Regions from separate parts of the Shewanella sp. SM21 genome, predicted to be linked through region 2. Evidence: predicted binding sites of a transcription regulator. Region 2 holds the regulator's gene; each other region holds the start of a gene.
The links. The regulator MetJ, encoded in region 2, represses methionine synthesis genes. The targets are predictions, from matches to a motif close to TAGACGTCTAGACGTCTA.
Positions count from the first base shown of each region.

Region 1: the regulator MetJ is predicted to act here: its motif matches at 1,500-1,517, upstream of msrA (peptide-methionine (S)-S-oxide reductase MsrA).
Region 3: the regulator MetJ is predicted to act here: its motif matches at 1,623-1,640, upstream of metH (methionine synthase).
Region 4: the regulator MetJ is predicted to act here: its motif matches at 1,284-1,301, upstream of metE (5-methyltetrahydropteroyltriglutamate--homocysteine S-methyltransferase).

Region 1 covers NZ_JAKKRL010000002.1:270,466-273,626, reverse strand. The annotation lists gene L5L94_RS03295 (thiamine pyrophosphate-dependent dehydrogenase E1 component subunit alpha) at 1-2, opposite strand, end outside; gene astE (succinylglutamate desuccinylase) at 165-1,199, opposite strand; gene msrA (peptide-methionine (S)-S-oxide reductase MsrA) at 1,530-2,009, shown strand; gene pgm (phosphoglucomutase (alpha-D-glucose-1,6-bisphosphate-dependent)) at 2,127-3,161, opposite strand, start outside.
Region 2 covers NZ_JAKKRL010000016.1:92,629-95,789, reverse strand. The annotation lists gene nrfD (NrfD/PsrC family molybdoenzyme membrane anchor subunit) at 1-228, shown strand, start outside; gene L5L94_RS18755 (sulfite exporter TauE/SafE family protein) at 335-1,078, opposite strand; gene metJ (met regulon transcriptional regulator MetJ) at 1,213-1,527, opposite strand; gene metB (cystathionine gamma-synthase) at 1,740-2,903, shown strand; gene L5L94_RS18740 (bifunctional aspartate kinase/homoserine dehydrogenase II) at 2,915-3,161, shown strand, end outside.
Region 3 covers NZ_JAKKRL010000003.1:194,784-197,944, forward strand. The annotation lists gene metH (methionine synthase) at 1-1,499, opposite strand, end outside; gene L5L94_RS05035 (histidine phosphatase family protein) at 1,768-2,493, shown strand; cobalamin riboswitch at 2,715-2,908, shown strand; gene L5L94_RS05040 (ABC transporter ATP-binding protein) at 3,008-3,161, shown strand, end outside.
Region 4 covers NZ_JAKKRL010000003.1:38,510-41,670, forward strand. The annotation lists gene L5L94_RS04410 (HDOD domain-containing protein) at 1-225, shown strand, start outside; gene L5L94_RS04415 (LysR family transcriptional regulator) at 306-1,211, opposite strand; gene metE (5-methyltetrahydropteroyltriglutamate--homocysteine S-methyltransferase) at 1,412-3,161, shown strand, end outside.

The DNA of each region.
Region 1 (3,161 bases), on a different contig from region 2:
ATATTGTGCTCTTGTTATCTCATTACGCATCAAAGCGTTTTGATGCGTCTGTTTATACGAATATGCCCGACGAACATTACGTTAACGTAAACTACCTATCAACCATTGGCATAGCTCAAACCACAAGTTATCCCTGCCACGCATGTATATATTGCTTTACAAGCCTAACGCACGTCCGCATTCACCGCAGGGATCAGGCAAATCACAGTGCGATTGCCAATAGGCACTTTGGCATTAGGGAACACGACAGACTCAAACTCGTGCTCCACTTTAATTTCTTGCCCACCTTCCCGCGCTAAAACAAAGCCCTTCGGGAAAGATCTGAAGTTTTCGACATCTGTTGCGAAGGTAAATTCAAAATCATCGAAATGTTTATTGATGACGCGGCACACTTGGTACAAGTTAACCTTATCGGCATCAAATGCATCCAGCGCCAACGGCTTAGCGGTGATCAAGCGCATGAACATTTCATGGGTGGCGATAAAACGCGTCATGTCGTTCTGCCCCATGGGATACACTTTGCCAAGCTCAATGGTAAAGGCATCGGCACCGTAGCGTTCAGAGGAAAAATAGCTGAAGGTCGTGGTCGGTTCGTGGTGGAAAAGTACTGTATCGACGCCGCTTGCGGCTAAAAACATAATTTGCTCGCCGCTAAAGGCGCGCCCAGGACGATAGGGATAGATAGCGAACTTTTCATGCTTCGAGGCGCGCATCGCCGTGTGCAGATCATAATGGATGCGCTGACGTCCATCGGCAACCGCAGTATAAAAACGATCGACATAGGCTTCGAGTTTTTTCGCGCGTACTCGCTCAGGGTTCACTAACCCTGGTGGATTGGAATGCTCACCACTAAAGAGACGATTCATGTTTTCGTCAATAATCCGCGTGCCGTTATTAATCGCTAATGGGTTACCAATGAGAAATAAAGTGCGCTGCTTTGCGATGATCTTTTGCTGTAGAAGTTGTTTAATTAAGCTATTGCAGAGTTCAATGGGCGCGGTCTCGTTACCGTGAACACCGCAGGAAAGCACAATATCTTTTCCTTCATTCTTTACTGGTTCGAAAACAATAACACCGGTATCCCACACTTCCACTTGAGTATGATCGCCTAAGTTAAATGAAAATTCGCCATCGAACTGTTCAGGATGGGCTAAGGTGAGCGCTAAAAAATCCTTTGAATCTAACAGAGCTTGTAACACAGAATTCTCCTTATAATGATGTGTAACAGTATTGGCGCAATAGCATAAGTACAGGCAGTAATAACCACTTAAGCATTTATCTCACCGCGGTTAGTCTCACTCGCACCTAAAAAACGGCTTCAATACTAACACATGTTTTTAGTGCTGTTCTCAGACATTTATTGCCGTAGGACCCAGTTTTAAGCGGAATGACATTCAACTAAGCTGATTGTTAAATTCTTAGGACATTCCCTAAGAATTTCCCATGATAAATATTCCAGCTTGAGGCTTGCTTTTGCACTCAAGTTTTATCACAATCCTTAGCCATCTAGACTTCTATTGGATTTAATTATGGCGTTAGCAACCTTTGGTGCCGGCTGTTTCTGGGGCGTAGAGTATTTTTTTAGACAAGTGAACGGCGTATCGAATGCCACCTGCGGCTATATGGGCGGCAATAATGCGGCGACAACCTATGAAGAAGTCAAAAAAGGCAAAACGGGCCATGCCGAAGTGGTGCAAGTGGAATTCGATCCCGCCCTTGTCAGTTATGAAGACTTGCTCGATGTATTTTGGAAAAACCACAATCCAACGAGTCTGAACATGCAAGGCGGAGATATTGGCACCCAATATCGCAGCACCATTTTCTTCCACGACCGTGAGCAAAAAGCGGCCGCAGAAGCCTCAAAATTAGCTTTTGCCCGCTCAGGTCGTTGGGGATTACGCCATATCGTCACTGAAATTGTGCCATTGCAACAGTTCCATGTTGCTGAGGAATATCATCAAAATTACATCGATAAGAATAACTTACCGAGTTGTCATATCGAATACTAAGTACGGTCAAATCAGTATTAGATCAACTACTCACAGCTGAATTAGACACAAACAAAAACGCACTCAAATCTGAGTGCGTTTTTTTATTTTGAGGCGTTAGCTAAACCTACTACTGGATTAAGCGTTTAGCGCCTTATCAATTAATGCCTGCGCATCTTTGATGATCTCAGCTAAATGTTGCTCACTGATAAAACTTTCGCCGTAGATCTTAAATAACGCTTCCGTGCCCGATGGACGCGCCGCAAACCAACCATTCGCCGTAGTCACTTTGATGCCACCAATGGCCGCATTATTGCCCGGCGCATGGGTTAACACGTTTTCGATTGACTCACCCGCAAGCACAGTGGCATTTAAGGTTTCAGCATTCAATAACGCAAATTTGGCCTTGTTTTCAAGACTGATTGGGCTATCGATACGCTTATAAAAGCTTTGGCCAAATTGTTTTACTAACTCTTGGTGACGCTGACCTGGGGTTTTACCTGTCACCGCAAGGATCTCTGCCGCAAGTAACCCTAGAATAAAACCGTCTTTATCCGTACACCAAGTAGAGCCATCACGGCGTAAAAATGCCGCGCCAGCACTCTCTTCACCGCCAAAGGCGATTGTGGCTTCGGCTAAACCATCGACAAACCACTTAAAACCCACTGGCACTTCGAGTAACGTTTTGCCGTGGAAAGCACAAATTTTATCGATAAGCGCACTCGATACTAAGGTTTTACCTATGGCTAAGGTATCGCTCCAATCTGGTCTGTGTGTCAGTAAATAATCGATAGCGACCGCAAGATAATGATTCGGATCCATCAAACCCGTACCAGGGCAAACGATGCCGTGACGGTCATAGTCAGGATCATTACCAAGGCATAAATCAAAGGATTCTTTATGGGCGAGTAAACCTGCCATCGCATAGGGAGACGAGCAATCCATGCGGATTTTGCCGTCTTTATCCAGCGGCATAAAGCTAAAGCTTGGGTCAACTTTATCATTAACTAAGGTGATATCGAGCCCATAACGTGCGGCAATCGGTGCCCAGTAGAAAATCCCTGAACCACCGAGCGGATCAACACCGATATGCAGCTTAGCCTTAGCAATCGCCTGCATGTCGATAACATTTTCTAAATCAGCCACATAGGGTGTAATCAAATCAATGGCGTT
Region 2 (3,161 bases):
GGCGCGGCGGCTGCGGCCTTAGCATCGTTAACGTCTGGGCTATGGGCAAGCGTGTTCTGGATAGGTGTTGTCGGAATTGGCTTTGGTATTCCATTGCTGTTTATGCTGTTACCCGCCGCGACTCGCCACACTAAGGGGGCGATGATCATGGTGGCTTGTGCGAGCTTAACGGGCGTACTCGCCTTAAGACACTTTATTGTGTACGCAGGGCAAAGCTATTTAAGCTGAGTGTAAGCTGGCTTTACATATTGATAGATAAAGAAAAAGCACTGGCAATGTCAGTGCTTTTTTATTGTTTGAATCGTGAGAAGGTTTGCCAGTATAAGCAGGACGCTTATTGGGGTAATAACTCGATAACCGACTTCACCGTTAGCACTAAAGCGCTGATACTGCACAGGACTAATGTCGCCATCTTTGTCTTCTCTTTATCGACACGGCCCACTAATCGTCCTGCGACTAAGTAACCTAAAATCACAGAGGGGAGCAGCATCAACGACAGCCACAGATGTTTTAATTCTAATAAGCCAGTGATCGCTAAAATGATCAATGCAATCATGGAGCTAAAAATGAAGAAGGCCGACAGGGCTGCGCGAAACTGCGAGGCATCTTTGCCTGCCAACAAAATCGCCATCGGCGGGCCACCAATCGCGGCGATATTGCCGAAGATCCCTGAAACCACGCCTGCACCGAAGAGGGTTTTCTTATTCACTGGCAGGCTGAATTTATACAGGCTGAGGATCACTGCGACAGTCACAATGGCGGCGATGGATAAACCGAGTATAGGTTGAGGCGCAAACAGCAATAAACTCGCGCCGATAAAACCGCCGGGCACGCGACCTATGAGCGCATATTGCAAGCCATTGAATTCTAAGTGACCGCGTTCACGCACTAAGGTCAGCAGGGCGATGGAGAAACCCATAGCAATAACAGGCGCAGGTACAAGTTGTGGATCGACGATATACAGCAAAGGACTGGCGACAACCGCAAGCCCAAACCCAATCAGACTTTGGGTTAATGCGCCCAGAAACACGACCAGCGAGGCTAAGGCGAGTGTCTGTGGATCTATCATAGAAAACATAGGATTTCCTATATCCCAAACCAACTCAAGATGGTGAAATTTAAAGTTTGAAGTCGCTTGGGTATAAACAAAAAGGGATCGTTAACGATCCCTATTGATGAGCACTGTGATATGACTTGGAAAGCGACGAGTCGCTATTCCATGTCTTCCCACTCGATTCCCATTTGATCCATCAACAACTTGGCTTCGGCGGGAATGCTGTCTGGGTTATCTTTTGACAGATCGTCATCGTTGGGCAATGGCTGGCCAGTGTAGGCGTGCAAAAATGCCTCACACAACAGCTCGCTGTTGGTGGCGTGACGCAAATTATTGACCTGACGACGAGTACGTTCGTCCGTGAGGACCTTAAGCACTTTGAGCGGAATAGACACAGTAATTTTTTTTACTTGTTCATTCTTCTTGCCATGTTCAGCATAGGGGCTGATGTATTCCCCATTCCATTCAGTCATTGACTCACCTGTTATAACGCTAAATTCGGGGCAGATTTTAAACCCTTACAAAGAACAGTCAAATTATTGCTACTATTTCTTTGTGATTGCAAACAGATTTCTTTATGTTCAGACGTCTAAACGTCTTCACGCCTATTGACGATGGCGTTGGGCTTAGGTACATTTAGACGTCCAGACATCTCTATCAGTCTATCGAATTTAGGAGTCCACCCATGGCAGAGCGTCAATTAGCCACACTGGCAGTGCGTCAGGGTATCGAAAGCGATACTCAATATGGCGCAGTTGTGCCACCGATTTATTTGTCGACTAATTACGCCTTCGATGGTCATAAAAATCCCCGCGAATTCGATTACAGTCGTTCAGGCAACCCAACTCGCTGCATTTTAGGTGAAGCATTAGCCCAATTAGAAAAGGGCGCCACTGGCATAGTGACGTGCACTGGCATGGCGGCCATCACCTTAGTGACCACTTTGCTCGGCCCTGATGACCTATTAGTTGTGCCCCATGATTGCTATGGTGGTTCCTACCGTTTATTTACCAACTTGGCGAAGAAAGGCCAGTTTAAGCTCATTGTGGTCGACCAAACCGACAGCCAAGCGTTAGCCGCCGCTATTGCGCAGAATCCCAAGATGGTGTGGCTCGAAACCCCATCGAACCCGTTATTGCGTGTGGTAGATATCGAAGCCATTGCTAAGGCGAGCCATGGGGTCGGCGCGCTGGTGGTGGTCGATAACACTTTTTTATCGCCAATATTGCAACAACCCCTATTGTTAGGCGCGGATATCGTTATCCACTCCACCACTAAATATATCAATGGTCACAGCGATGTGGTCGGCGGCGCTGTGGTCGCCAAAGACGCGCAAATCGGCGAAAGCTTACATTGGTGGTCGAACACTCTAGGCTTAACGGGCTCAGCCTTCGACAGTTATCTGACCCTGCGTGGCCTGCGTACCTTAGCGGTGCGTATTCGCGAGCATCAAGCCAATGCCCAGCGTATTATTGAGGTATTAACCCAAAGCCCTGTGGTGAGCAAAGTCTATTACCCCGGTCTTGCGGATCACCCTGGTCACGCCATTGCGGCCAAGCAACAACAGGGCTTTGGCGCTATGCTGAGCTTTGAGCTCAAAGGCGGCGAGGCCGAAGTGGTGGCCTTTTTAGGTGCACTCAGCTTATTTAGCGTGGCGGAAAGTTTAGGTGGCGTTGAAAGTTTAGTGGCAGTGCCCGCCACTATGACCCACAGAGCCATGGAGCCGCAGGCGCGTTTCGAGGCTGGTATTAAGGACACCCTATTGCGTCTATCGGTGGGTATTGAAGATGCCGCCGATTTAGTTGCAGATATTCAAGCAGGATTAGCCGCCGTTGCGGCTTGTCAGTAGAGGAATAATAGATGGCACGTTGTCACTTACATAAATTTGGTGGCTCCAGTTTAGCGGATGCCGATTGTTATCGTCGAGTCGCCCATATCCTGTTAACCCACGGTCATAGTGATGATCTCGTGGTGGTCTCTGCGGCGGGTAAGAGCACGAATTTCCTGTATAAATTATTAGCGCTGCGTGATGCGGGTCAGCTATGGCAAGAAGAATTACAAGTGCTGATCAGTTACCAACAGGGGTTGATTGAGCAGTTGTTGTCGA
Region 3 (3,161 bases), on a different contig from region 2:
CCTTGCTCGTCGAACGCCATGATAATGGCCGCCGCGCCGTAGCGTTTCACTAAGGTGGCTTGCTCGATAAACTTGGCTTCGCCTTCTTTGAGGGAAATAGAGTTAACTATGCCCTTGCCTTGAATACATTTGAGGCCAGCTTCGATCACTTCCCATTTGGATGAGTCGATCATAATAGGTACGCGGCTGATGTCGGGCTCAGAGGCAATCAAGTTTAAAAACTTGTGCATGATCTCGGCGCCATCGAGCATGCCTTCGTCCATGTTGATGTCGATGATTTGCGCGCCGCTTTCAACCTGCTCGCGGGCGACATCGAGCGCCTGCTCAAACTTGCCTTCTTTGATCAACTTTAAAAACTTGGCTGAACCTGTAACGTTGGTGCGCTCACCCACGTTAACGAACAGGGATTGGGCGTCGATAGTCAGTGGTTCCAAACCTGCCAAGCGGCAAGCGACTGGAATGTCCGGCAAAATACGTGGATCGTGACGGCTCACCGCTTCGCGGATCACGCGGATATGTTCAGGCGTACTACCACAACAACCACCGATAATATTGAGCATGCCTTCGCGCGCCCAATCTTCGATCACGTTCGCCATGTCCTCTGGGGTTTCATCGTAACCGCCAAACTCGTTCGGCAGGCCTGCATTCGGATGCGCCGACACATAACACTCACTGATGCGGGATAATTCTTCCACATAGGGGCGCAATTCTTTTGGCCCAAGTGCACAGTTAAGACCGATAGATAAGGGCTTGATATGGCGAAGGGAATTGTAAAAGGCTTCGGTCGTTTGGCCAGTCAGTGTGCGACCAGAGGCATCGGTAATGGTGCCCGAAATCATGATCGGCAATCTGTCTTTAGAATGCTGACCAAATAAGTCATCAAATACGGATTCAATCGCAAACAGCGCGGCTTTGGCGTTTAAGGTATCGAATATGGTCTCGACCATAATGATATCCGCGCCGCCCTCAATCAGCGCCTTAGTGGATTCTTTGTAAGCAGTCACTAACTCATCGAAGCTGACGTTGCGATAGCCTGGGTCGTTCACATCAGGGCTAATCGAACACGTACGGTTAGTGGGGCCTAACACACCGGCTACGTAGCGTGGAATGCCTGTGGCAGCAAAGGCTGCATCACAGGCTTCACGGGCGAGGCGCGCGCCGACTAAGTTAATTTCGGCGGACAGCGACTGCATGTCGTAGTCGGCCATGGCGATGGTGGTGGCGTTAAAGGTGTTGGTTTCAATGATGTCGGCACCGGCGTTTAAGTAGTCGGTGTGAATTTGTTTGATGATGTGAGGCTGTGACAAGACCAAAAGGTCGTTGTTACCTTTGACATCCGTATGCCAATCTTTAAAACGTTCGCCGCGATAGTCCTCTTCTTCCAGCTTGTAGCCTTGGATCATAGTGCCCATGGCACCGTCTAAGATCAGAATGCGCTCTGCAAGCTGTTTGCGTATGTCTGCCAATATCTGGCTGGCTTTAGTAGAGGGTATCGTCATAAATAGTTACCTTAAATACAGCTAAGTTAAGTCCAAAAATCGGCCATTGTTATGCTAAGTGCATTTTATTGTCGTCAGCCGACATTTTTTGAATACTTGTTCTTAAAATTTTTTTTGGACATTTAAACGTATAGACGTCCATAATACGCGACTTATGATTGTCAGGGCAAGATGAAAGTCAAAGGCATTAGGAGCGAGAATCGAGAATCAAGAATTTAGGCCCTTGGCTTGAGTTCCTAGTATCTAGCCCCTAACTAAAAAGGCATATATGAAACAAGTTCGATTGTTATTGTTGCGCCACGGTGAGTGTGAAGGCGGCGCTATTTTGCGGGGTCGTGTGGATATGCCTTTAAGCAAAAAGGGTTGGCAACAAATGTCGGCAGCAGTTGAGTCACAGGCCAGCGTGTGTAGCGCGATTTATAGCTCGACTTCACGCCGCTGCGCCGATTTTGCCCACGCTTTTGCCGCCGAGCTGCATTCGACGGCGGCACTGATATCTGAGTCAAGGCCATTGCAGGCGCAGTGTTTGTCGGGTTTACAGGAAATTGATTTTGGTGATTGGGACGGTTGTCGGCTCGATGACCTGTATCAACAAGAGGGCGAACACTTAGCGGCGTATTGGCAAAACCCTTGGCAAAATCCGCTGCCCAATGGTGAAACTATGGCAAGTTTTGAGTCGCGGGTGAATGGGACGATTGACCAGATACTCGCCGCCGAGTTTGAACGATTGACCCTTGACTCACATAAAATGGGTAATGAAAACAGTGCCATTAATGAAACCGCTGATAATATGCCTGCCACTCAAGTGTGGGTCGTGACCCACGGCGGGGTGATCCGTCACTTAATGGCGCGTGCCTTAGGAGTTGAACGGGCGGTAGGGTTTTATAGTCAACTCGATTTACCCGTGGCGGCCGTGGTGAGCATTAATGTGCTGCAAGATGAACAGGGTGCCTGCTATTGGCGTTTAGATTGGCCGAGTGGGCGCAGGTGTTGAGGCCTTATTTCACGACCTAGGCGCTATCATGTAGGCGTGATCGTTTGGCGAGAATAAGCTGATATGAAAATATTCTGATTTAAACAGCATTGCCTAATGGGATAGATGTAGGATAATGCTTTTCCCTGACGTTTGAACGAGATAGCGTATTACATGCGCAATGAGTGATAACGTCGCAGAAATAGGTGTTGGGAATAGACTCTCTTTGTTCGAATCGCTCCGTTGTTTTTATTCACAGTGGCGTTGTTAACAAAGAGCATATCAACCCAAACATAATAGGGAATCGGGGAGCTGCTCGTCAGTCAGCCCGAACTGTGCCCGCAACTGTGAGTAGTTTAAAGAAGCACCTAGATTCTAGAGCCTAGCTCCTTCTTTTCTACAAGTCAGGAGACCTGCCTATTTCTGTTATCGCTGCGTGCAGCCTTAGTTCTCGAGCGGGTGACTCGAGGGAGCAGATGACAATGTGCACAACCTTTTTTTATAAAGGTTTGGACTCGATAGGAGCGCCGCTTAGGTGAAACTTTCCGCAATCCAAACTAACAGCCCCGTGAATGACACTAACCCATCATCGAGCCCGTCAGTCGCGCTCAATGTGAGTCATTTGAGCTGGTGTATCGATGGCAAAACCATACTTTCCGGTATTAACTTTACGCTGCCAACGGGGCAGA
Region 4 (3,161 bases), on a different contig from region 2:
GCTAATGCCGAACAGTCATTTCCTTTAAGTGTGATTAAGTCATTGATTGATAATCAACAACAGACCTTAACCATCGAAGCGTTCGAGGCGTTAGATCTCGATCAGGATCTGCGTCAAGAATTTATGATCGCCCATAATTTGCGTCAGACCCGTAATCCTAATTCATCAGGGTTGATACTGCGCCGTGTCTTGTCTATGCGTGGATTGTTGATGAATCCGCTGTAATTTGTCGATGCTATGAAATAGTCATTTGACTCAATAAACAAGCCTGCATTCGCAGGCTTTTTTATTCAATGTCACCCGCATTAATTCGTCTTCTGCTGGCGGGATAAACCTTCCCTCGCCACCAGTTGTAACCAATTTTGGATCAATGCAGAGTTAGCACTGTGGCGGCGATAGGCACCAAATAGCGGTCGTTTCAGGCCTTCTTGGCCGAGTTTTACCGTAGCGAGACTCAGTCCATGTCCTTCATTAATCGACCAGCTTGGCAGTGCGGCTATGCCGTCTTTACAGGCGATGCGTTGCAATAACATCATGGTTAAATCACAGGTTTTTTGCTCGCCCGCCTCTATGCCCGCAGGCTCTAAAAAGTGGCGATAAATATCTAAACGTGTCAACGGCACTGGATAACTGATAATAGGCAAGTGTGCTAATTGCTTAGGGGTGACATAGGCTTCTTTCGCTAAAGGATGATCCTTAGCAACCACTAACCTCACTTCAAAATCAAACAAATGCTGGTAGGCGAGTGAATGCCCAGGCACAGGATCTGAGGTTAATACAATATCCAGTTCACCCATTTCTAAGGCATTGAGCGAGTCGAACAGATGACGGCTCGACAAGTCTAACTCGGCTGCCGGATGATCTTGCCTAAATTGCTCCATTACAGGCATTAACCAGCGAAAACAGCTATGGCACTCAATGCCGACACGCAACTGATTGGTTTCGGTTTCCAGCCCATTCTTCAAATCTGTCTCGGTTTCTAACACTTTAGGCAAAATTTCTTCGGCCAGATGCAGCAGGCGTGCACCTTCTTGGGTGAATGACAGTGGCTTACTCTTACGCACAAAAATGGGCGAGTTAATCCTTTGCTCCAACTCCTTAATCTGGTGGGAGAGGGCGGATTGAGTGACAAAACGTTTTTTGGCTGCGCCCGCCAAACTGCCGCTTTCTTTCAGGGCCATTAAGGTTCGCAGGTGTCTTAGTTCGATCATGTTCACTCCAAGTGAATTTCGCTCATGTTGTGCTTGAAATCAATTCGGTTGCTGGAATAGAGACTAACACAATAAACTTCTAGACGTCCAGACGCCCATTGTTATTTATCAAGGCTGAAGTGCTGAAAAGTGCCAAGAGAAAACAATCTGGTGGGTGCAAGTGCCGAATATGGCTTATCTCAAATAAAGGAAGATAGAGTATGCAATTAAATAGTCTTGGTTTTCCCCGTATCGGGCGTCGTCGTGAATTGAAATTTGCTTTAGAAAAATACTGGCGTGGTGAGAGCACTCAGGCACAATTACGTGAAGTGGCGAGTGAACTTCGCCACACCCATTGGCAGTGGCAAGCTGCTGCTGGCATTGAGCAAGTTCCCGTAGGTGATTTTGCCTTTTATGATCAAGTGCTGACCTTAAGCGCGACTTTAAATGCCATTCCTGAGCGTCATCGTGGTGAAGGGGCAATCGATCTCGATACTTTATTCCGTGTTGCCCGCGGCAGAGCGCCAACGGGCCAAGATGCGCCAGCTTCTGAAATGACCAAGTATTTCAATACTAACTATCATTATTTGGTGCCAGAGCTGACGCAAAACCAAGAGTTTTCTATTGCTTACGAGCAGTTTTTTGATGAAGTCAGCGAAGCGCAAGCGCTAGGCTATAAAGCAAAACCTGTGCTACTCGGCCCTGTTAGTTACTTGCACCTTGCTAAAACTGTGGGTCAAGAGTTCAATAAGTTAAGTTTATTGCCTAATTTATTAACTGCTTATGCTGACATCTTGGCGCGTTTCGCTGCTCAGGGAGTGCAATGGGTACAGCTCGATGAGCCCATTCTCGCATTGGAATTGGATGGCGAATGGCAAGCGGCGATCACTGAGGCGTATCAAGCCCTCAGCATTACGAAGGTGAAGATCCTTCTTACCAGTTATTACGGCGGTATCGCACACCATCAAGCGCTGGTATCGGCCTTACCGGTCGCGGGGTTGCATGTCGATTTAGTCACAGCGCCGGATCAATTGGCGGTCTTTGCTAATGCGCTTGGTCAAGATCAAATTCTGTCGGCGGGTGTGGTCAATGGCCGCAACGTGTGGGCGGCAGAGGCGGATTTGATTGCCGAACGCATAGGCGCGGTTGCCCGTGATCTCGGAGATCGCTTGTGGATCGGTACTTCTTGCTCACTCCTGCACAGCCCTGTGGATTTAGAGGTGGAAGCCACGCTTGAGCCCGCGCTGCGTCAACAACTCGCGTTTGCGAAGCAGAAATTACTCGAACTGGCCAATGTGCGCCAATTGCTACTGGCACCTGAATCAGTCGCGGCAAAAGAGATTGTGCAAACCTGTTTGGCGCGCCGCGAGGCGAAAGCGCAGGCTGCCGACAGTCAAGTGATTGCCCGCGTTGCCGCGTTGACATCTGCCGATTATGAGCGCGTCAGTGATTTCAGCGTACGCCAAGCAGTGCAGCAGCAGAAATACCGTTTACCTCTGTTGCCGACCACCACCATTGGCTCCTTCCCACAAACACCAGCAATCCGTGGACTACGCAGTCGCTGGCGCAAGGGCGATCTGAGTGATGCACAATATACAGAGCAATTACAACAAGTCACCCGCGATACTATCGACCGCCAGCTTAAACTTGGTATCGATGTACTGGTTCATGGTGAGGCCGAGCGCAACGATATGGTGGAATACTTTGGTGAGCAGCTTGCGGGCGTTGGCTTTACCAAAAATGGTTGGGTGCAAAGTTATGGTTCACGCTGTGTTAAGCCGCCGTTGATCTATGGTGATGTTAGCCGTCCAAAGGCGATGACGGTTGATTGGGCCGAGTTTGCCCAAAGTCTCACCGACAAGCCTGTAAAAGGCATGCTGACTGGCCCGGTGACGATTCTGCATTGGTCATTCGCCCGTGAAGATATCGGCCGCGATGTGATTGCGACTCAGCTGGCGCTGGCGATCCGTG